Regions from separate parts of the Bacillus sp. N6 genome, predicted to be linked through region 1. Evidence: riboswitches for the same ligand, from Rfam matches in the RefSeq annotation. Region 1 holds a riboswitch; each other region holds the start of a gene.
What was found. Region 1 has a riboswitch for thiamine pyrophosphate ahead of tenA (thiaminase II). Riboswitches for the same ligand answer to the same signal wherever they lie in the genome.
Positions count from the first base shown of each region.

Region 2: another riboswitch for thiamine pyrophosphate. It lies ahead of tenA (thiaminase II); the one in region 1 lies ahead of tenA (thiaminase II).
Region 3: another riboswitch for thiamine pyrophosphate. It lies ahead of thiC (phosphomethylpyrimidine synthase ThiC); the one in region 1 lies ahead of tenA (thiaminase II).
Region 4: another riboswitch for thiamine pyrophosphate. It lies ahead of thiM (hydroxyethylthiazole kinase); the one in region 1 lies ahead of tenA (thiaminase II).

Region 1 is NZ_CM127843.1:2,564,168-2,569,652, forward strand. Features, by position in the region: gene ACUXVC_RS13105 (homoserine dehydrogenase) at 1-904, shown strand, start outside; gene pdxR (MocR-like pyridoxine biosynthesis transcription factor PdxR) at 994-2,442, shown strand; gene ACUXVC_RS13115 (D-alanine--D-alanine ligase) at 2,447-3,361, shown strand; TPP riboswitch at 3,435-3,540, shown strand; gene tenA (thiaminase II) at 3,668-4,357, shown strand; gene ACUXVC_RS13125 (DUF3937 domain-containing protein) at 4,755-5,018, shown strand.
Region 2 is NZ_CM127843.1:742,784-748,268, forward strand. Features, by position in the region: gene ACUXVC_RS03800 (SH3 domain-containing protein) at 1-985, opposite strand, end outside; TPP riboswitch at 1,255-1,366, shown strand; TPP riboswitch at 1,427-1,530, shown strand; gene tenA (thiaminase II) at 1,616-2,311, shown strand; gene ACUXVC_RS03810 (ABC transporter ATP-binding protein) at 2,280-3,029, shown strand; gene ACUXVC_RS03815 (ABC transporter permease) at 3,029-3,781, shown strand; gene ACUXVC_RS03820 (ABC transporter substrate-binding protein) at 3,778-4,779, shown strand; gene tenI (thiazole tautomerase TenI) at 4,790-5,410, shown strand; gene thiO (glycine oxidase ThiO) at 5,403-5,485, shown strand, end outside.
Region 3 is NZ_CM127843.1:5,067,969-5,073,453, reverse strand. Features, by position in the region: gene ACUXVC_RS26250 (transposase) at 16-276, opposite strand; gene ACUXVC_RS26245 (IS110 family transposase) at 318-1,163, opposite strand; gene ACUXVC_RS26240 (hypothetical protein) at 1,577-1,879, shown strand; gene ACUXVC_RS26235 (transposase) at 2,353-2,622, opposite strand; partial or broken gene ACUXVC_RS26230 (L-lactate permease) at 2,668-2,739, shown strand; TPP riboswitch at 2,811-2,926, shown strand; gene thiC (phosphomethylpyrimidine synthase ThiC) at 3,041-4,801, shown strand; gene ACUXVC_RS26220 (arsenic transporter) at 5,057-5,485, opposite strand, start outside.
Region 4 is NZ_CM127843.1:413,094-418,578, reverse strand. Features, by position in the region: gene ACUXVC_RS02175 (anaerobic C4-dicarboxylate transporter family protein) at 1-665, shown strand, start outside; gene thiE (thiamine phosphate synthase) at 781-1,440, opposite strand; gene thiM (hydroxyethylthiazole kinase) at 1,455-2,264, opposite strand; TPP riboswitch at 2,337-2,449, opposite strand; gene topB (DNA topoisomerase III) at 2,659-4,848, shown strand; gene ACUXVC_RS02155 (YhgE/Pip domain-containing protein) at 4,887-5,485, opposite strand, start outside.

The sequences.
Region 1 (5,485 bases):
ATTAGGGAGAAATATTGCAATACATAATGAAGAAGGCTTATCTCTTCATCATTTATTAATGTATGGTGCCGGTACCGCTGCAATTGAAAAATATTTAGAGTATCATCCGAAGGAACGTGCAACAACTAGCATAAGTGGTACTGTATTGGTAGAATCAACGGTTACAAATCTTAAAGATGGAAATCCAGGGAAACAATATATGAAACAAGCGATTGAGAAACAGATGGATATAGTAGCAATTTCTAAAGGTGCGCTCGTTACAAACTGGAGAGAAATAAATGAAGCAGCAAGGGGCGCAAATGTACGAATTCGATATAGCGGTGCAACAGCCGCTGCGCTACCGACACTAGATATTGGACAATTTAGTTTAGCCGGTTGCAGTATTGATAAAATAGAAGGAATATTAAATGGAACAACTAATTATATTCTTACGAAAATGTATGAGGAAGATATGACATTTGAAGAAGCGCTGAAAGAAGCACAAAATCAAGGGATTGCTGAGACAAACCCTTTATTAGATATAAGTGGTTCAGATAGTGCGTGTAAATTGTTACTTTTGACTAACAGCTTAATGGAAACAAAGAAAACACTTACTGATATACATATAAAAGGAATTGAGCACGTTACAAAACAGCAAATACAAAATGCTAAGAAACAACATAAAATTATTAAATTAATAGCATCAATATATAAGGATGAGGGTGGCAATGTGAATTTAAATGTTGAACCGTGCGAAATAGAAAAAGATCATCCGTTAGCAAAAGTAAATGGGACCGAAAAAGGAATTACGTTCTTTACAGATACGATGGGGCAAGTTACTACAATTGGCGGGGCTTCTAATCCACGAGGCGCTGCAGCTGCAGCTTTAAAAGATGTAATTAACTTATATCGAAAAGATTTGTAAGACCGTACCGCCCTTTATAAAAAATACATATGTCGTGGACCTTTTGAGAATGAAATAAATATGCAAAAATGATTGCAGGGGGTAAGGAATTGTTTAAGGATTTTAAAGTTGTTAAAGATCGTCCCGTTTATATTCAATTAAAAGACTATTTGAAAAAGATGATTATGAAAGGGCATTTGCTCGGGGATCAAAAAATCCCATCAACAAGGGAACTAAGTGAATTACTAAGTGTGAGTAGAAACACTGTACTCGCTGCTTATGCAGATTTAGAGCAAGAAGGACTCATTTATGCAGTTAAAGGAAAAGGGAACTTTGTTGCGAAGGTGGATATATCTAATACTTCGTCTGTTGAAATAGATTGGAAAAATAAACTTAATACAGTGACCGCATTAGCGGACGAATTAGATTTAATGAAACATGGTGTTCGTTGGGAAAAGGGAATGATTGTTTTTAATAGTATAGCCCCGGATGAGAAGCTATTTGATGTTGAAAATTTCAAAAGAGCTTTTCTTACTCGTATGTCCATTGAAGGGGACATCGTATTGAACTACGGATATGCAAAGGGATATAGACCGTTAATGAATTATTTACTTCATTACATGGAAATGAAAGGTGTAGACATTTCGAATAAAGATATTCTAATTACAAATGGATTTACAGAAGGATTGGATATTGTACTCTCTTCTTTATCAAAAAAATCCGGTCGTGTCATTTGTGAGAATCCAACTCACCATGCTGCACTTAAGCTTTTCCGTTTACATGGACTTGAAGTTCATGGGATTGATATGCATGAGGATGGTATTGATACGAATGAAGTTGAAAAAAGTTTGCGTGAAAAAGATTTTGATTTTGCTTATTTAATTCCTTCTTATCATAATCCAACCGGTATTGTTACGAGTTCAGAGAAAAGAACGGAATTGATGAGGTTATTCTCAAAATACAAGGTTCCTATTATAGAGGACGGATTTAATGAAGAATTACGTTATTCAGGTTCACATTTAGCTCCATTATTAACTTTTGCGGGAGCTGGCAATAATGTGATTTATATTAGTAGCTTTTCAAAGGTGCTTTTCCCTGGTTTACGTGTAGGCTGGATTATTGCAGATAAAGAGCTGATTCATTATTTAGAAAGCGTAAAAAGAGCAAGAACGATTCACACATCTACGCTAGATCAAGCTGTTCTGTTTCAATATTTACATGAGGGATACTTTGAAAAATATTTAAAAAAGGCAAGATCTGTTTATAAGAAAAAATATGAGTTAGCTGTCGGGGCATGTAACCAGTACATTCCTTTTAAAAGAATGACTGGAGATGGTGGACTTCATTTATTTATAGAGCTAGAAGAGCATATGAACGCCCGCACACTTTTACAAAAGTGTTATGAGAAAGGCGTTACGTTTTCACCTGGAGATGTTTTTTACTCTGATGGAGAAGGAGCGAACACTTTCCGATTAGGGTTTTCGCGCTTGAAAGAAGAAGAAATAGTTCGGGGAATTAAAATAATTGGTGATACATTAAAAAATGAAAATTGGAGTTGAGAAAATGAAAATCGGTGTTATTATGGGCGGGGTATCGTCTGAAAAACAAGTTTCAATTATGACGGGGAATGAAATGATTGCTCATTTAGATAAAAATAAGTATGAAATAGTTCCAATTACATTAAACGAAAAAATGGATTTAATTGAAAAAGCGAAAGACATTGACTTTGCATTGCTCGCATTACACGGAAAATACGGAGAAGATGGGACAGTTCAAGGAACACTGGAGAGTTTAGGGATTCCTTATAGCGGAAGTAATATGTTATCTAGCAGTATATGTATGGATAAAAATATTTCGAAAAAGATTTTACGTTATGAAGGTGTAGAAACACCAGATTGGATTGAACTTACAAAAATGGAGGATCTAAATCTGGATGAGTTAGATAAGTTAGGATTTCCATTAGTGGTAAAACCAAACTCTGGCGGATCGAGTGTCGGGGTGAAAATCGTTTACAATAAAAATGAATTGATCTCAATGCTAGAAACTGTATTCGAATGGGATTCTGAAGTAGTAATTGAGAAGTATATAAAAGGTGATGAAATTACATGTTCTATTCTGGATGGAAAACAGTTACCTATAGTTTCAATTCGACATGCAGCCGAGTTCTTTGATTACAATGCAAAATATGATGATACTAGTACAGTTGAGGAAGTTATCGAACTTCCAGCAGAAATTAATGAACGTGTAAATAAAGCTTCACTGACTTGTTATAAAGCATTAAAATGTAGTGTTTATGCAAGAGTTGATATGATGGTGAAGGACGGAATTCCATATGTAATGGAAATTAATACATTACCAGGGATGACACAATCAAGCCTATTGCCCAAAAGTGCAGAAGCAGCGGGAATTAGTTATAGCAAACTATTAGATATGATTATTGAAACATCATTAAAAGTTAGAAATGAAGAAGGGTTTTAAGGAGATTATATAACTAATTCTTTTGACAGTTTCACGAAGTATGCTATGATGAATACATTATAAAAACAAAATATTTATCCACTAGGGGGGCCTTTTATAGGCTGAGATCAAATGTGATTTTGAGACTCTTAGTACCTGATCTGGTTAATGCCAGCGTAGGGAAGTGGGAAAGACGTTGCTATTTAATGAGTAAATAAATACTGTCAATTTCACTTTCTTTACGCCTGTAAAGAAAGTTTTTTTATTTTACAGCTTTAATAATTGTGGATAAATACTTATATTTTATACATTATTGGAGGGATTTAAATGACTTTTTCACAATCATTACGTAAAGAAGTAGATTCAATTTGGGAAGCGAGTTTTAACCATCCTTTTGTAAAAAAACTTGGTGAAGGAACATTAGATTTAGCTAGTTTTCGCTATTATGTGCTTCAAGATTCATATTATTTGAGTCATTTTGCTAGAGTACAAACTTTAGGAGCTGCAAAAGCTCTTGAATTAGAGACGACAGCTCGTATGGCACATCATGCTCAAAATACATATGAGGCCGAGTTATCTTTACATGAGAATTTTGCTAAAAAGCTAGGGATAACAAAAGAAGAAAAAGATAATTTTATTCCTGCGCCAACTGCATATGCGTATACTTCACATATGTATCGTGCTGCGTATGAAGGGCATTTAGGAGATATCATTGCAGCAATTTTACCTTGCTATTGGTTGTATTATGAAATTGGCGAACGCTTAAAAGAGTGCCAGCCGGAAGAGCCAATTTATAACGAATGGATTTCTGCTTATGGATCTGATTGGTTCCGTACGCTAGTTGAAGAACAAATTACACGTTTAGATACTATCGCTGAAAAAGTAACAGAGGTAGACCGCAAACGTATGAAACAGCATTTTATTATTAGCAGTCAATATGAATATTCATTTTGGAAAATGGCTTATACATTAGAAAAGTGGCCAGTGGATACAGACGTAAAAGACGTAATTGGATAAAGAATAGAAATAATGTTATAGATAGGTATGGATCATACCTATCTATATATTTTTTCTTGTCAAATTTGCGTAAAGTCATTAGTGCTACGGATATGGCGAAATAAAATATCGATAATTTAGCTCATTTACTTGTCTACGCAATAACTGGATAAACTTCTGTCACATTTATTTTACAATCAAAGAACGTAAATGTTGGTGGTATGAAGTTAAATAAGAAAAGAAACCCGAGCTGTTAGCTGTAACGGAGTTGTTTTTTCTTTGCAGGAATTTCTAAATTATCATGGAGTGTTGTTAATACGATATGCAAATATGCATATCGTATTTTTTTGAGTTCTTTATGTGTTAAAATTAGATATAAAGATATGGAAATATAAAGAAGCAAAAGCAGGAATATCCAATGAATTTTGAGAGGTGTTATATGTTTACAAATAAGAAATTAATTCGATTTGGTTTATCGTTGTTTGTATTTTTAGGGATAATTAATTTTACAATCAGCTATTTCCAAACATATCTTGAAACAGCAGCAGATATTAAATGGGTAATTCCAGAAATTTGGAAAACTATTTTGCTAGATGTTCCTCAAGGTATACTTGTTCTTTTAGGCGCAATTGCTTTATATGATTTCACAAAAGAGGCATCACAAAAAGACGCATCAATCTAAGTGTGTCTTTTTTCTATTAGGAATTTCATAGAGAGTTTTGCTGGAGAAATAGAATGAAAAGCCCTAATAAGGGCTTTTTTCTTTGTAGGAATTTCTTATCCGTCATAGAAACCGGTTACTTGGAGGTGTTATAGCGAAAGGCATTTACAGTACAGAAAAATCTAAGCGGCAGACGAAAATATATAGGATATGGCAACATAATTATTGAGAAATTAATTGAATTTAGTAGGTATGAAGATATGACGCTAGAATTCATATTTTTTAATTTTTATTTATCCCGCATTAACGGGCTGTTCGTAAAAGCCTGATTGGTGAGGGCTAATAATCAGCGGGGGATGAACTCCCCCCCACTGATTAAAGTTTCACTTTATAAAAATGAGCCCATAGCAAAAATAGGTATATGAACAAGGTGCATCATTTAGTGATAAGTCATACTTTGTTGGTGTACGTATTGAACTTAGTTTATA
Region 2 (5,485 bases), 1.8 Mb from region 1:
TCATATGAGCATAAACAGTTGTATATAATTTCCCATTGATTTGATGCGCAATGAACACAACATTGCCATAGCTAGCTGAATAATAAGATTTCACAACTTTACCTGCAGCAGCAGCTTGGATAGAGACGTTCCCTGGAGCAGCAATATCTATACCATAATGCATTTGTTCCCATCGTATATCAAAGGTTGAGCTAATTCTTCCTTGAGCAGGGAATTTGAAAGCAGCTGGAATAGATGAAGGCTGATCTGTTTTAGCCTGTGGTTGATTTTGTACTACATAGTGTTTTGCTACATATCCGTATCCTGTGCCAAAACGAATTTTATACCAAGTTCCTACAGTTTCTACTACTTGTACTTGTGTACCGTTTTGTAATGAACCGAGTAGAGCGCTACTTGTACTAGTGTTGCTACGTACATTCAGATTAGGTGTTGCAACAGTATATTTTGTATTATTTTGAACGGTGATTCCTTTTACTAAGGGTTGTGAACCATTAGAGATGAATGCTTTTTGTACGTAACCCGTTTGGCCATTATGTGATATTTTATACCATTCGCCTTGATCTTCTTGAACGGTAATAAACTTGCCATTTGGTAATACATCTAAAATGGAAGATTCTAAATTAGGTTCAGAGCGAACGTTTAATGCATTAGCATTGACGATGTATTGATCATTAGATTGAAGTTTGTTTTTTAGTAAAATAGCATCTTTTTGTACATAACCTACTTTATTATGAACAGATACTTTATACCAACCATTAGTTGTTTCAAGGATGTTCACTTTTGTATTAAAGCGAATTGTATCAATTGATGTGCTCTTTACGTTATCTTCTGTATGTAATGCTACTTGATCGACTTTGACATACCCAGTTTTAACATTAGATAATTGTTCAGCGTTTGCTTTTTGTACATTTGTTTCACCCATAGAAGGAAGTAAAGAAGCAATCGCTACAGTAGTTGCTGTTAAAGCAGTAGCTTTCATATTCATGGAATAGAGACCTCCTCTAGTTGTATAGTTGTAATTTTATTATAGTATAAAGATATAATATAGTGGGTGTATTCACATAAATGTAATATGAAATCAATATAAAAATAAATTTTTTGAGGATAATGATTCCTTTTTAAACAATTAATTGGAGTTTTATTTTCTAAAATAGAATGTATGTATTGTATAACTTTAATTTTTTGTTGATAATTAAGAAAATTAAAATAGTTGATGATGTCTTATTAGGGTGTTATACTGACAGTGATAATTTTATAGTTTGCTAGGAGAGCTGGTGTTGCCAGCTGAGAGTAGGCCGTAAGCCTTTGATCCTTTTTATTACCTGATCTAGATTATGCTAGCGTAGGGAAGCAATTCGGACACTAACAATGAGTCCCCGTTTCTTTGCGTATAGAAACGGGGCTTTTTTATTTGAAAATTTCATATTGAAACCACTAGGGGTGCTTGATTTGCTGAGAGAGGAATAATCCTTAACCCTTATAACACCTGATCTAGGTAATACTAGCGAAGGGAAGTGGAACATCGAATAAATGTATAATTTTATTTGCTGTAACCACTTCTTATATATAGAAGTGGTTTTTTATTTAGATACATATATTGAAAGGGGATAGAGAAATGAAATTTTGCGATAGATTATTAGAAACTGTGCAACCGGTTTGGGAGATGAGTCATAATCATCCGTTTGTAGTGGGTATGGGAGATGGCACGTTAGAAAAAGATAAATTTCAGTATTATATTATTCAAGATTATTTATATCTGCTAGATTATGCAAAATTATATGCGATTGGTGTTGTAAAAGCAACGAATCCACAAGTAATGGGAAAGTTCGCTGAACAAATTGATGGAATATTAAATGGCGAAATGACAATCCATAAACAATATGCAAAAAGACTTGGAATTTCTATAGAGGAGATAGAGTCTGCAAAGCCATCTGCTAAAAATTTAGCTTATACAAATTACATGATGTCTGTATCTCAAAATGGCACACTTGCAGAATTAATAGCAGCGCTTCTTCCATGTATGTGGAGCTACTGGGAAATTGGAAAGCGTTTAAATGATATTCCTGGAGCAAGAGATCATGAGTTTTTTGGTGAGTGGATTCAAGGATATAGTTCGGAAGAATACGGTAATCTTTGTATTTGGTTAATAGATTTATTAAATGAAATGGCAGTTGGAAAGTCTGAGAAAGAACTAGATAGATTAGAGGAGATTTTCTTATATTCCAGTCGATTTGAATATTTATTCTGGGATATGTCCTATCGTAAGGAGATGTGGGGATTTGAGGAGCAAGAACATACTACAGTTTCATAATGTTTCTTTTCATTACGATGAGAAACCAATCATCCATGAATTAAATGCTTCTATACATGAGAAAGAGTTTTTCAGTATTATCGGACCGAGTGGATGTGGGAAAAGTACTTTATTTCGCCTTATTACAGGCCTAGAGAAGGTAAGTACTGGAAAGATAGAACTGACAGAAACAAAGCACCATCCTGTAGGATATATGCCGCAAAAAGATATGCTTTTGCCGTGGAGAACAATTATTGAGAATGCTGCTCTGCCGCTAGAGTGCCAAGGTGTACAGAAGAAAGAAGCACAAGTAAAGGCAAAGGAACTGTTATATAAATTTGGTTTACAAGGATATGAGACAAAACATCCGAAAGATTTATCTGGTGGTATGAGGCAACGCGTATCTTTTATCCGAACTTTGTTAACGGGCGGGGAGATATTGTTATTAGATGAACCGTTTAGCGCGTTAGATGCTTTAACGAAGGCCTCTTTGCAAGAATGGCTGTTTGAACAATGGCAAGAGTGGGAAAAAACAATTTTATTCATTACTCATGATGTTGAAGAAGCGTTATTTCTTTCGAACCGAGTTTTAGTAGTGGAACAGCAGCCGATAACGACTTTGACTGAGCGGATTGTACCACTTGATCATAACAGAACACGAAAAGATTTATATAAACCGGAAGTATTAGCGCTGAAAGATGAGCTTCTTAGTATGTTACAAAGGCAGGTACTTGTGTGATGAACCGATTGAAAGAATTAGTTCCTGCTATTACACTTTCTAGTATTTTACTAGCTGTGTGGGAAATAGGAGCAAGAATTGTAGATGAGATGTACATTTTACCGTCACCGTCTGCGATTGTAATGAAGATATGGAAACTAAAAGACATATTATTTACGGTTCATTTACCTGCAACGTTATACGTCGTTTTAATAGGTGTTGTTATTTCTATCATATTAGGTGTAGGGCTAGCGATGTTAATGAATGCGAGTACATGGATGGAAAGAGCATTTTATCCATTATTAGTTGCTTCACAAACGATTCCGATTACTGCGCTTGCTCCGCTATTTGTTTTATGGTTTGGATACACAATTTGGAGTAAGGTTGTTGTCACAGTTTTAATTACGTTTTTCCCGATTGCGGTCAATACGTATGATGGACTGCGTAGTACAAAAAAAGAATGGGAGGAGCTCTTAGTTACATATGGAGCAACGAAAAGAGATATTTTTCTTAAATTAAAGTTGCCGTCTGCTCTTCCTTATTTTTTCTCAGCTTTAAAAATTGCAGTTCCGCTTAGTGTTATCGGAGCAGCAATTGGAGAATGGCTCGGTGCACAAGCTGGACTTGGATATTTCAGTAAGAGAATGATGACGCAGTTAGATGGAGCTGGCGTATTTGCACCCATTGTATTGTTATCATTATTAGCTATTTTCTTCGTCGTACTTATTTCCATATTAGAAAAGAAATTCATTAGTTGGAGGAAGCATTCATGAAATTTTTAAAGCGCATCTTTGTGTTTACATTATTAATTGCAATGATTACAGGATGTTCAAGTAATTCAGCATCAGAAAAAAGTAAAAAAGAGAAAGAAATAACAGTCATGTTAGATTGGTATCCAAATGCGGTACATAGCTTTATTTATGCAGCAATTGAAAAAGGATACTTTAAAGAAGAAGGTGTAAAGGTAAATATTAAATTCCCTTCTAATCCGACTGATCCATTAACATTGGCAGCAGCAGGGAAGGTGACAGTTGGCTTGTATTATCAGCCAGATGTTGTTATGGCAAGAGCAAATGAGCAAATTCCAGTGAAATCAATTGGGGCTGTCGTACGTTCACCATTAAATCATGTCGTATCGCTGAAATCAGCGGGTATTCAATCACCGAAAGATTTAGAAGGAAAAACAGTAGGATATTCTGGAACACCTTTAAGTGAGATGTATTTAAAAACGATGGTAAAAGAAGCTGGTGGTAATCCTGATACAGTGAAAGTAGTTGATGTTGGATTTGATTTAGTACCAGCCTTAATTACGAAAAAAGTGGATGCGGTAACAGGGGCATACATTAATCATGAAGTACCGGTTATGCGTCATGAAGGCCATGAACCAGCTTACTTTAATCCAGCTGATTACGGAGTACCGAACTATCATGAACTTGTGTTTGTAACAGGTGATAAAACGTTGAAAAAAGATAAAGAAGCGTTGCAAGCTTTCTTACGTGGTACGAAAAAAGGCTATGATTTCATGAAGAAAAACCCAGATGAAGCATTGAATATTTTATTAAATCATCAAGAAAAAGAAAACTTCCCACTTGTGCCAGAAGTTGAAAAGGAAAGTATGAAAATTTTATTAGAGAAGATGGAAACGAAAGATGAGCCATTTTTATCAGATTCAAAAGAATCTTGGGAGAAACAAAATAAATGGCTGAAGGACAAAGGAATGACGAAAGAAACCGTTCCAGTCGATGAACTATTCGAAAATATTTTAAAGTAGGCGAATGAATATGAAAAATGAGCTCCACGTAATCTCAAATGGCCATATGCCATTCGAAGATTTAGTGAATGTAGCGATGCAAATTGAGAGTGAGATTGATTATTTGCATATTCGTGAGCGTGAGAAGAGTACGAAGGAGTTATATGAAGGTGTGGAAAGTCTTTTAATGGAAGGCTTTCCGGCTTCTAAAATTGTCATAAATGATCGAATTGATATTGCAATTTTATTAAATATTCCTCGTGTTCAACTAGGGTATCGAAGCACAGATGTAAAGTCAGTGAAAGAAAAGTTTTCGTATTTGCATGTCGGTTATTCTGTGCATTCGCTAGATGAAGCGATAGTAGCATTTAAAAATGGAGCGGATTCACTCGTTTATGGTCATGTATTTCCGACAGATTGTAAAAAAGGTGTGCCAGCGAGAGGGCTTGAAGAAATTTCTGACATTGCAAGGTGTTTATCTATACCGATTACAGCAATTGGAGGAATTACTCCAGAAAACGCAGTGGATGTCCTTACTAACGGTGTAAGCGGTATAGCAGTTATGTCCGGAATTGTAAGTAGTAGTGACCCGTATAGCAAAGCGAAATCTTATAAGGAATCAATAAGAAAGTGGGCGGAAAAACATGTGTGAGAAGTATGATGTAGCGATTATTGGTGGTGGTGTAATTGGTAGTTCAGTTGCACATTTTCTAGCAGAAAGAGGACA
Region 3 (5,485 bases), 2.5 Mb from region 1:
AATCTAGTTACGGCTTTAGACAAGGGCTCTTTTATGTTTGTATTTCGGAACTTCATCATATTTCTTTAAATAATAAGCACGGTAAGTAGCTTCACGAAGTTGTACAGAGTTGGCAGCTTCAACCATGTAATAACGAAGATACTGGTTTCCCGTTCGTGTCTTGGGTGTTCGTTCCGATTCAAAGTTTCCAGATTGCGATTTTTTCCAGTAAAGACCGGTGTATTTGGCCAATTGTGCTTCGTTCTCAAAGCGTTCAATTTGTCCAACTTCCGCAATGATTCCCGCGGCGTATACGACTCCAATGCCTGGAACACTTGTTAAATATCTCGCTTCTGGAATGGCTTAGAATAAAGCAGTAATGCTTTTTCTATCTCTTTGATTTGTTTTTTCAATGTTTGAATCAATCGTGCATAAGTGGCTAATACAATGTCCACAGAGTCTTGAACGACCTTACCTAGTCGGTAGGAGTCACGTATGGCTTTCTTGATGGTTTTCGCTAAATCTTCCGGGTCGCTAAAGCGTCCTTTCCCCTTTTTCTGAAGAAGAGTAGCGAGTGCTTCTAGATCCATTTCTGCGATTTCATCCAACGAAAGGGAATCTGAGAGTATTTCCATCATCGTCGCACCAAAAACAGGGATATTTAACTCTTTCGATAACGTATTACATTTGTAGTAAAGGTTCTTCAGAAAGTGTTGCTTACATTCTGTTTGCTGGTGAACGAGTTGATATCTAGATCGTGTTAAACGTTGAAGGGCAACGTATTTTTCCTCCTTGATAAGAAACTTATTATACCGCCCGATTCGTAAAAAATCGGCAATACGGAAAGCATCTATTTTATCGGTCTTATCTTCTTCAAAGAGTTTTTTATACCGATGGATGGCTGTTGGATTTTGTACGACCACTTCCACGTCTAAAGCCCTCAAATCCTTATCTTCCGTTAGGAACATGGAAGGATGGAAACTATAGACGGAAGTAGATTCCATGCCAATGACAATTTTTTTATAGTTGTACAAATGGTGAAAATGGAGAACATCCTCCTTAATGGCGTTGGCACCATTCACATCGTTTGAAAGACAAATTTCTTTCAAAACAGTGTCATGACTGTCAAGAAAACATACATCAAGTTTTTCAGAGCTTACATCAATAGCTACGAATAATCTCAAAGAAAGGACTTCCTTTCTTTGAATAGTATTTGGAATGAGCTTGGATACTGTGGGATCTCCCTAGAGTCCAAAACATAGCCACAACCTCGCGTATGAGTATTCAATGATTGCCTTCATCTAAGCTGCCCTCCCACCACTATGAGAGGTAAGTGAAGGAAACCGATACAGCTTGTGCGTATGCAGTGCATTTTGGTCTGGGTCACAGTCTTTTAACGTGGTCGAACTACAGGAGGAGTAAGCATATTCCCGATGGATCCATTTCTGCACTTCCATTATCTGGGGGAATCCCCCAGTATCCAAGACTAAATTTTACCCATACATCATTTTTTTGATGTAGCTCTTGAAGATAAAAACTATTTAATTTTCAAGGAACAGTTATTAACTTAAAACTTATTATACGAGGAGGGTGTATCATGAAAAAAATATGCTTTGTATTAATTGTCGACGCTGGTATAAATTATGGTTCAATATTTTCTCTACCATTTTTAAGGAATCAGAATGATTTGAAGGAATATTTTTCTAAGTATTATGATGTTTCAATTAATTATATTAGGGATAAAAACTCAGTTGACTATTTGGTAGTTCCCAAACCGTGTCCAGCTTTTGATAATGAAAATAATCTTCCAATAATTGAAGTACCAGCAATCTTATTTATGGAAAAGAATTTTGAAAAAATAAAGACTTATATAGACAATTATTTTTCTAATAACTCATAAAGAAAATAAAAGTACAGTAAAAAGAAGTCCGATAAAAAACGAGTGGTGTAGAATATTTCTATTAATCATTCGTTTTTTATTATATTTACATATATTTTTTAAAAGAGGATTATAGACGTTCTGAAAAAAATTAATTATAACAAGAACAGTGTTCGTGCTACTATCTACGGTTATTTTTTGTACTAAGTACCCCTTTAACTAACAAGATAACAAAAATTAACATATTAAGGAAATAATGTTACAATAAATGTAAGAGCTTTCTCTTTGAGTTTTAGCTCTGAATAATAAAGATAGTTAAATCACTAAATGGAGGAGCAGGTCAATTTTGTTCCTTGTATAGTAAATTGTTACCTATCTCTATTGCAGGTTGTATGGCAGGTAGCAGTTGTAGCGAAATGCAGCAGAGACAAAGGCTCTTTGTCAAATGGGACTGATGAATGTATTTGGCAAGTAAAAAATGGTTCTTTCCGGAGTTAGTTGAAAAGTCTCATTCTCTCCAAAAGTAGAATCTTTGTCCGCAATGTGGAGAATTTGTATCGACCATACATGATTCTTTTAATAAGCTTTAACTTGTTTATGCTCCCTTCGGCAAGACCATTATTATTCTCATAAGTTACCGCATTTCTGACAGCTTCAATATCCCCGGCTAATCCATTCGTAAAGCTCTTAAATTCTTGTATATTAGTATTCTTCATTTTCTCAATACAATGGTCGAAATTCTCAATACTCTTTGTGGTGAAGATGTTTTTAAACTCCCATGTTAAGTCATAAACTATTTTTACAATAGGGTGTTCTTCGTAATTATTGTTGGTATTATGAGGTATGTTCAAGCATATTATTTAACGTGGATGATTCCATAAAGAGAAAAAGAAATAACCTTTGCATTTTTCAGATTATCGTGTATGATGGGAAAGTATTGAAAATTAAATCAGTGATAAACTAGGGGTGCCTAACGTATGCGTAGGCTGAGAGAGAAGCGCGTGATCTTCTTAACCCTTTGGACCTGATCTGGCTCGTACCAGCGTAGGGAAGTTAACGGCTTTACATAATGATGTCTTTTATGAGCCAGGTCCTTATTTTTTTATGGACCTGGCTCTTTTTATTTTGGCATGCGCTGGCCATATCTCGTCCTTGTCACGAACAGGGGAGGCAACAAAGGTTATGAAACAGTCTGTTTCAGCTGAGCAAATTGAATTGAAATCGAGTTTACCAGGGAGTAAGAAAGTATATGTGGATGGACCACGCGCAGGCATGAAAGTGCCGATGCGTGAGATTGAACAAAGCGAAACGAACGGCATCCCAAATCCTCCAGTCCGTGTGTATGATACGAGCGGTCCTTATACGGATCCGGCGTATAAAGTGGAGCTGGAAAAGGGAATTCCAACGCCGCGTCATTCTTGGATCATGGAGCGCGGGGATGTAGAGGCATATGAAGGGCGCGAGGTGAAACCAGAGGATGATGGTGTGAAAGTGGCTTCGAAACATACACCTGTTTTCCCGCAAATGGATCGCCAGCCGCTTAGAGCGAAGCAAGGTGCAAATGTTACGCAAATGCATTATGCGCGTAATGGCATTATTACGTCTGAGATGGAATACGTTGCAATTCGTGAAGGAGTAGAGCCTGAGTTTGTTCGTAAGGAAATTGCGGAAGGGCGTGCTATTTTACCAGCGAATATTAATCATCCGGAAGCAGAACCGATGATTATCGGGCGTAATTTCCACGTGAAGGTAAATGCAAATATCGGAAACTCTGCTGTATCTTCTTCTATTGCAGAAGAAGTAGAGAAGATGACGTGGGCAACGCGCTGGGGTGCAGATACGATTATGGATTTATCTACAGGTAAAAACATTCATACGACGCGTGAGTGGATTATTCGTAACGCGCCTGTACCAGTTGGAACTGTGCCGATTTATCAAGCGCTTGAAAAGGTAAATGGAATTGCAGAAGATTTAACGTGGGAAGTGTATCGTGATACGTTAATTGAGCAAGCGGAGCAAGGCGTTGATTACTTTACGATTCACGCTGGTGTATTGCTTCGTTACATTCCAATCACGGCAAAGCGTACGACAGGTATCGTTTCGCGCGGTGGTTCGATTATGGCGCAGTGGTGTCTATTCCATCATAAAGAAAACTTCCTATATACTCACTTTGAAGAGATTTGTGAAATTATGAAGCAGTACGATGTTTCGTTCTCTCTTGGAGATGGATTACGTCCAGGGTCTATTGCAGATGCAAATGACGAAGCACAGTTTTCTGAGCTTGAAACACTTGGTGAATTAACTAAAATTGCTTGGAAACATGATGTGCAAGTTATGATCGAAGGACCTGGACACGTACCGATGCACTTAATTAAAGAGAATATGGAGAAAGAGCTTGATATTTGTCAGGGCGCGCCGTTTTATACACTTGGGCCACTAACGACAGATATTGCACCAGGTTATGACCATATTACATCGGCAATTGGAGCTGCGATGATCGGTTGGTTTGGAACGGCGATGCTTTGTTATGTAACGCCGAAAGAACATTTAGGTTTACCGAATAAAGATGATGTACGCACGGGTGTTATTACGTACAAAATTGCAGCGCATGCGGCTGATCTTGCAAAAGGACATAAAACGGCTCATCAGCGTGATGATGCACTTTCAAAAGCACGTTTCGAATTTCGTTGGCGCGATCAATTTAATTTATCTTTAGATCCTGAACGTGCGATGGAATATCACGATGAAACGTTGCCTGCAGAAGGGGCAAAGACAGCTCACTTCTGTTCAATGTGTGGACCGAAGTTTTGTAGTATGAGAATTTCACATGATATCCGTGAATATGCAAAAGAAAATGATTTAGAAACGACAGAAGCAATTGAAAAAGGAATGAAAGAGAAAGCAGAAGAATTTAAAGAAGCTGGTAGTCATTTATATCAATAACACGTTACACCTCTTTACTTGATTGATCACACTGTAGTACCTAACTTTATTATAGAAGAAGCCCCATTTGCTAAGACGGTAGCAAATGGGGCTTCTGTTGTTTATCCCGCTATTTGTGGGCAGTAAGACCCCCACCTCAAAATTCAGCGGAAGCAAAGAAGTTAGGTCGGGGTCGGGCTGCCCGTAAAAGCCCGATTGGTTAAGGCTAATAATCAGTGGGGGATGAACAAAACCCCCACTGATTAAAGTTTCACTTTATAAGGCGAAGAAGAGATGTACCCAGTAGAATAAGAGGAATAATGTGACGACTGTTGTGAGAGGAATAACGATAAGGGATACACTTAAATAGTCTTTCCATTTTACTTTAATTTTGTTTTGTTTCAGAATATACATCCAAATGAGGGAAGCTAGTGTACCAATTGGTAATAATAGTGAACCGATGTCACTACCAATAATGTTTGCGAGGTAGATAGTTTTTAATGTGACTGGGTCTAGTCCCATTTCGGTTAATGTGATTGTACCAATCATAAGTGCAGGATGGTTATTGAAGACGTTAGAGAGGAGGGAGACGAGTCCACCCATTGCAAAGCTAGCATAGAGTAGATGTTGACTTACAACTGGTTCAAGCCAATTTACGAGCGCCGCTGTTAATCCTGCATTGTGAAGCCCGTAAATAATGACGTA
Region 4 (5,485 bases), 2.2 Mb from region 1:
AATTTGTAGGTGTAAAGGGCGCAAAATTATCAGTTATCCTTTTCCTTGTAGGAACCTTCCTTGTTGTACTTCTTGGTTCATTTGAAGCACTTCGTCCAGGATGGATAGTTGATGGGAAGTTAGCTCGCCTTTCCATGCCGAACACAATTGAGATGGTCATGTTAACTATCGCGGCTCTTATTATTATTTTCTGTAAACCAAATGTAGAAAGCATTGTGTCTGGTAACGTCTTTAAAGCAGGGGCAACAGCAGTTGTTGCTATTTTCGGTATCGCTTGGATGGGAGATACTTTCTTTAACGGAAACTTAAATATGATTCAAGGATCCATTCAGCATTTAGTAACAAGTGCACCTTGGCTATTTGCCATCGCGCTATTCATTCTATCTATTTTACTGTACAGCCAAGCAGCAACAGTACGTGCCTTAATGCCACTTGGACTATCCCTTGGTATTCCACCAGCACTACTGATTGCAATGTTCCCTGCAGTAAACGGATATTTCTTCATTCCAAACTATGGAACAATCGTTGCTGCCATTAACTTTGACCGTACTGGTACAACAGGTATCGGTAAATACGTATTAAATCATAGCTTTATGATTCCAGGTTTAATCGCAACATTTACTTCTATCGGCATTGGAATGCTTTTAATTTCTATTATGTTTTAAAGAAAAAGCACAAACCCTTATTTAAAAAGGTTTGTGCTTTTTTAATCAAACGTTTGTTTAAAATTTGGGGCAGTCCATTTCTCCATGTAGCACTTAAAATACTACACGTCCTTCCCTACAAACTTCTCTTTACTTCTTCAGCTAATTTTCTCGTACTTTCATACGCAGATTCAGCTAAACTAATTGCTGAAATAACTGAAACACCGTCCGCACCCGCTTCTATAACTGCTGCTGTATTTTCAATTGTAATCCCACCAATACCAACGATTGGCACTGTAATTCCTTGTTCTCTAAAATAAGCTAATCCTTTCGTTCCTTGAACCGCTTTCGTATCTTTTTTCGTACTCGTTGTGAAAATAGGTCCAACGCCTAAATAATCTGCTCCATTTTCGATTGCAAAGCGTGCTTCTTCAATTGTATGAGCAGATACGCCGATAATTTTATCTCCCATTTTTTCACGAACAGATGTAATTCCTTCATCATCTTGTCCTACATGAACACCATCTGCATCTAATTCAATGGCTAATTCTACATCATCATTTACAATGAAAGGAACACTATATTCCTTACAAAGCGTCTGCAATTCTTTTGCAAAGCGCACTCTATCTTCTCCGATTAAAGAACCTTCCCCCTTCTCGCGAAACTGAAAAAGTGTCACTCCACCATCTAACGCTTCTTTCAATACAGCTAAAGGATCCCTCGTGCAGTTATTACTTCCCATAATAAAATACACTTGTAATAACTTAGACATCTTCTTTGTTTCAATGCGCATCATGTGTTTCATCCCCCTTACTCTAACTCCTCAATCTTTCCATACTTCTCAATATCACCAGCAGTAGTATTCGCTAACTGATTTAAAAATTCAATTTGGAAACTACCAGGTCCCTTTTCCACGGTCTTAGCAGCTGCCAGTTCCGAAGCTACACCATAAAACGTTAATGCTGCTACTGCTGCTTTTACATAATCTTTTTCCACTGCTACAAATGCTCCTATTACAGAAGTTAGTAAACAACCTGTTCCCGTAACTTTCGTTAAAATAGGGTGACCGTTTCGAATAACAATAGTTCTCTCTCCATCTGTAACAACATCTTCTTTTCCAGTAATGACCGCAACTGTATTTAGTTCGTCTGCTGTCTGCCTTGCAATACTTACAACATTGCCATTTCCAGTACCAGCGTCTACCCCTTTAATTTCCCATTTCTCATTAATAACATTTGCTATTTCAGCTGCATTTCCGCGGATAATTGCTAAATCGATTTCAGCCGGAATATGTCTCGCAACTTCTGTTCGATACGAAGTTGCTCCTGCACCAACTGGATCAAATAGTACTGGCACATTGTTCGTATTTGCTGATTTACCCGCGAGTAGCATCGCTTCTACTTCTTCAGGACGAAGTGTCCCCATATTTAATACTAACGCTCCAGCAATGCTAGCCATTTCTGCTACTTCTTCTTTTGCATACGCCATTACAGGCGATGCCCCAAGTGCCAACAAACCGTTAGCAGTAAAATTTGTTACAACAACATTTGTAATATTATGAACGAGCGGATTAGATTCTCTCACCAAATCCACTACTTTACTAATTTCTTTCATATTCATCCTTTTCATCTCCTAACTATAATGATGGGAGATACACAAAAAGACACTTTGCGCGTACGCAAAGTGCCTGAACATGTGCTTTTACACTCTCCCTACGCTGGCATTATCCAACAGGTTCAAATGGTCAATGACGGACTAGTAGCCATACTCTCAGTTTGTATCCACAAACTCCCATGTGTTTCTTATTCATCTACTTCAAAGTCTACTCTTATTCTAGTAAAATAACAAGTTCTTTACTTTTCTATTTAATATAGAAGCAACTGATAAAGTGAAACTTTAATCAGTTGGGATTTTGTTCACTCCATTAAAAACAACTCAAATATGGAGCGAAACTGAATCTCAAGAAGATGTATGCTATATTTAACTTATGGAAATTTGAAAGGATGTTTTTAATATGTCAAAAAGCGTTGTAATCGCTGAAAAACCTTCCGTTGCACGAGATATTGCTCGTGTACTGAAGTGTGATAAAAAAGGAAACGGCTATCTTGAGGGTAATAAATATATTGTAACTTGGGCTTTAGGTCATCTCGTTACATTAGCAGATCCAGAAAGTTATGATGTGAAATATAAAAAGTGGAATTTAGAAGATTTACCGATGCTACCTGAGCGTTTAAAATTAACGGTTATTAAACAAACTGGTAAACAATTTAATGCTGTAAAAAGTCAGCTACTTAGAAAAGATGTAAATGAAATTATTGTAGCAACAGACGCTGGACGTGAAGGGGAATTAGTCGCACGCTGGATTATCGATAAAGTTAAGCTAAATAAACCAATCAAACGTTTATGGATTTCTTCTGTAACCGATAAAGCAATTAAAGATGGTTTTGCAAATTTAAAACCAGGTAAAGCCTATGACAATTTATACGCTTCAGCAGTTGCGCGTTCAGAAGCTGACTGGTATATCGGTCTTAATGCAACTCGTGCTTTAACGACTCGCTTTAATGCCCAGTTAAATTGCGGCCGTGTACAAACCCCTACTGTTGCTATGATTGCTAGTCGTGAGGATGAAATAAAGAACTTCAAAGCTCAAACTTACTACGGCATCGAAGCTCAAACGATGGAGAAACTCAAACTTACTTGGCAAGATGCAAATGGCAATAGCCGTAGTTTTAATAAAGAAAAAATTGATGGTATTGTAAAAAGTTTAGATAAACAACATGCTACTGTTGTGGAAATTGATAAGAAACAGAAGAAGTCATTCTCTCCTGGTCTTTACGATTTAACTGAATTGCAACGTGATGCAAATAAAAAGTTCGGTTACTCTGCTAAAGAAACATTAAATATTATGCAGAAATTGTATGAACAGCATAAAGTGCTAACGTACCCTCGTACAGATTCACGCTACATTTCATCTGATATCGTTGGAACACTTCCAGAACGTCTAAAAGCATGTGGTATTGGAGAATACCGTCCCTTCGCACATAAAGTATTACAAAAGCCTATCAAACCTAACAAATCATTTGTTGATGATAGTAAAGTAAGCGATCATCATGCGATTATTCCAACAGAAGGATACGTTAACTTCTCAGCATTCACAGATAAAGAACGCAAAATTTATGATTTAGTTGTAAAACGTTTCTTAGCTGTTTTATTCCCAGCATTCGAATACGAGCAACTAACATTACGTACTAAAGTTGGTAGTGAAACGTTCATTGCACGCGGAAAAACGATTTTACATGCTGGTTGGAAGGAAGTATACGAAAATCGATTTGAAGACGATGATGTAACTGATGACGTAAAAGAGCAGCTTCTTCCTCGCATTGAAAAGGGCGATACATTAACTGTAAAGTTAATTATGCAAACATCAGGCCAAACGAAAGCACCTGCACGCTTTAATGAAGCAACTTTACTTTCAGCAATGGAGAATCCTACAAAATATATGGATACGCAAAATAAACAACTTGCTGATACATTAAAATCGACTGGTGGATTAGGTACTGTAGCGACACGTGCAGATATTATCGACAAACTTTTCAACTCTTTCTTAATTGAAAAACGCGGCAAAGATATTCATATTACTTCAAAAGGCCGTCAGTTACTTGATTTAGTACCAGAAGAGTTAAAATCCCCTACACTAACTGGTGAATGGGAACAAAAACTTGAGGCTATCGCAAAAGGTAAGCTAAAAAAAGAAGTATTCATTTCTGAAATGAAGAACTATACGAAAGAAATTGTTTCTGAAATTAAATCGAGTGATAAAAAATATAAACATGACAACATTTCAACGAAGTCTTGTCCAGACTGTGGTAAACCGATGCTAGAAGTAAACGGCAAAAAAGGAAAAATGCTCGTATGCCAAGACCGTGAATGTGGTCATCGTAAAAATGTATCTCGCACAACAAACGCTCGTTGCCCACAATGTAAGAAGAAACTAGAATTACGTGGTGAAGGTGCAGGTCAAATCTTTGCATGTAAATGTGGCTATCGTGAGAAACTTTCTACATTCCAAGAGAGACGTAAAAAAGAATCTGGAAACAAAGCTGATAAACGTGACGTCCAAAAATATATGAAACAACAGAAAAAAGAAGAAGAACCATTAAACAACCCGTTCGCAGACGCATTAAAAAAATTAAAGTTCGATTAAACAAAAAGGTTCCTACCGCTCTCGGTAGGAACCTTTTCTTAGTGAATGATTTTACTTCCTTTTGCATTCTCAACAAATTTTTCACTTGATTTGTTAATTGGTGTTTTCAGTAATAACGCAGCAACAATCATAACTACTACGAAAACACTTAACACAAGTAAGTCTCTTATTACGATATCCCAAAGCATTCCGCCAACCGTTTCACGAATTGCACTAATTGCGTATGTGAACGGTAAGAACGGATAAATTGCTTGGAAGAACGCTGGTGTCATTTGGATTGGGAATGTTCCGCCCGATCCTGCTACTTGTAGTACAAGTAAAATGATCGCCATCGATTTCCCAACGTTTCCGAAAATAGAAACGAGTGAGTATACGATACAAACGAAGACTCCACCAATAAATAAACTAAATAACACAAACCAGAACTTATCGACTACGTACGTACCGAGTAAGAATATATCTCCCATCGATACGATAAACGCTTGTGAAAGACCTATCGTTAAGAATGTTAATAAACGTCCGAAGTAAATTTCATGGCTCTTATAATTCGCGCCCTCTTCGTGTACTTCTACTGTTAATAATGAAACCATTAATAATGCGCCTACCCATAATGCAAGCACTGTATAGAATGGTGACA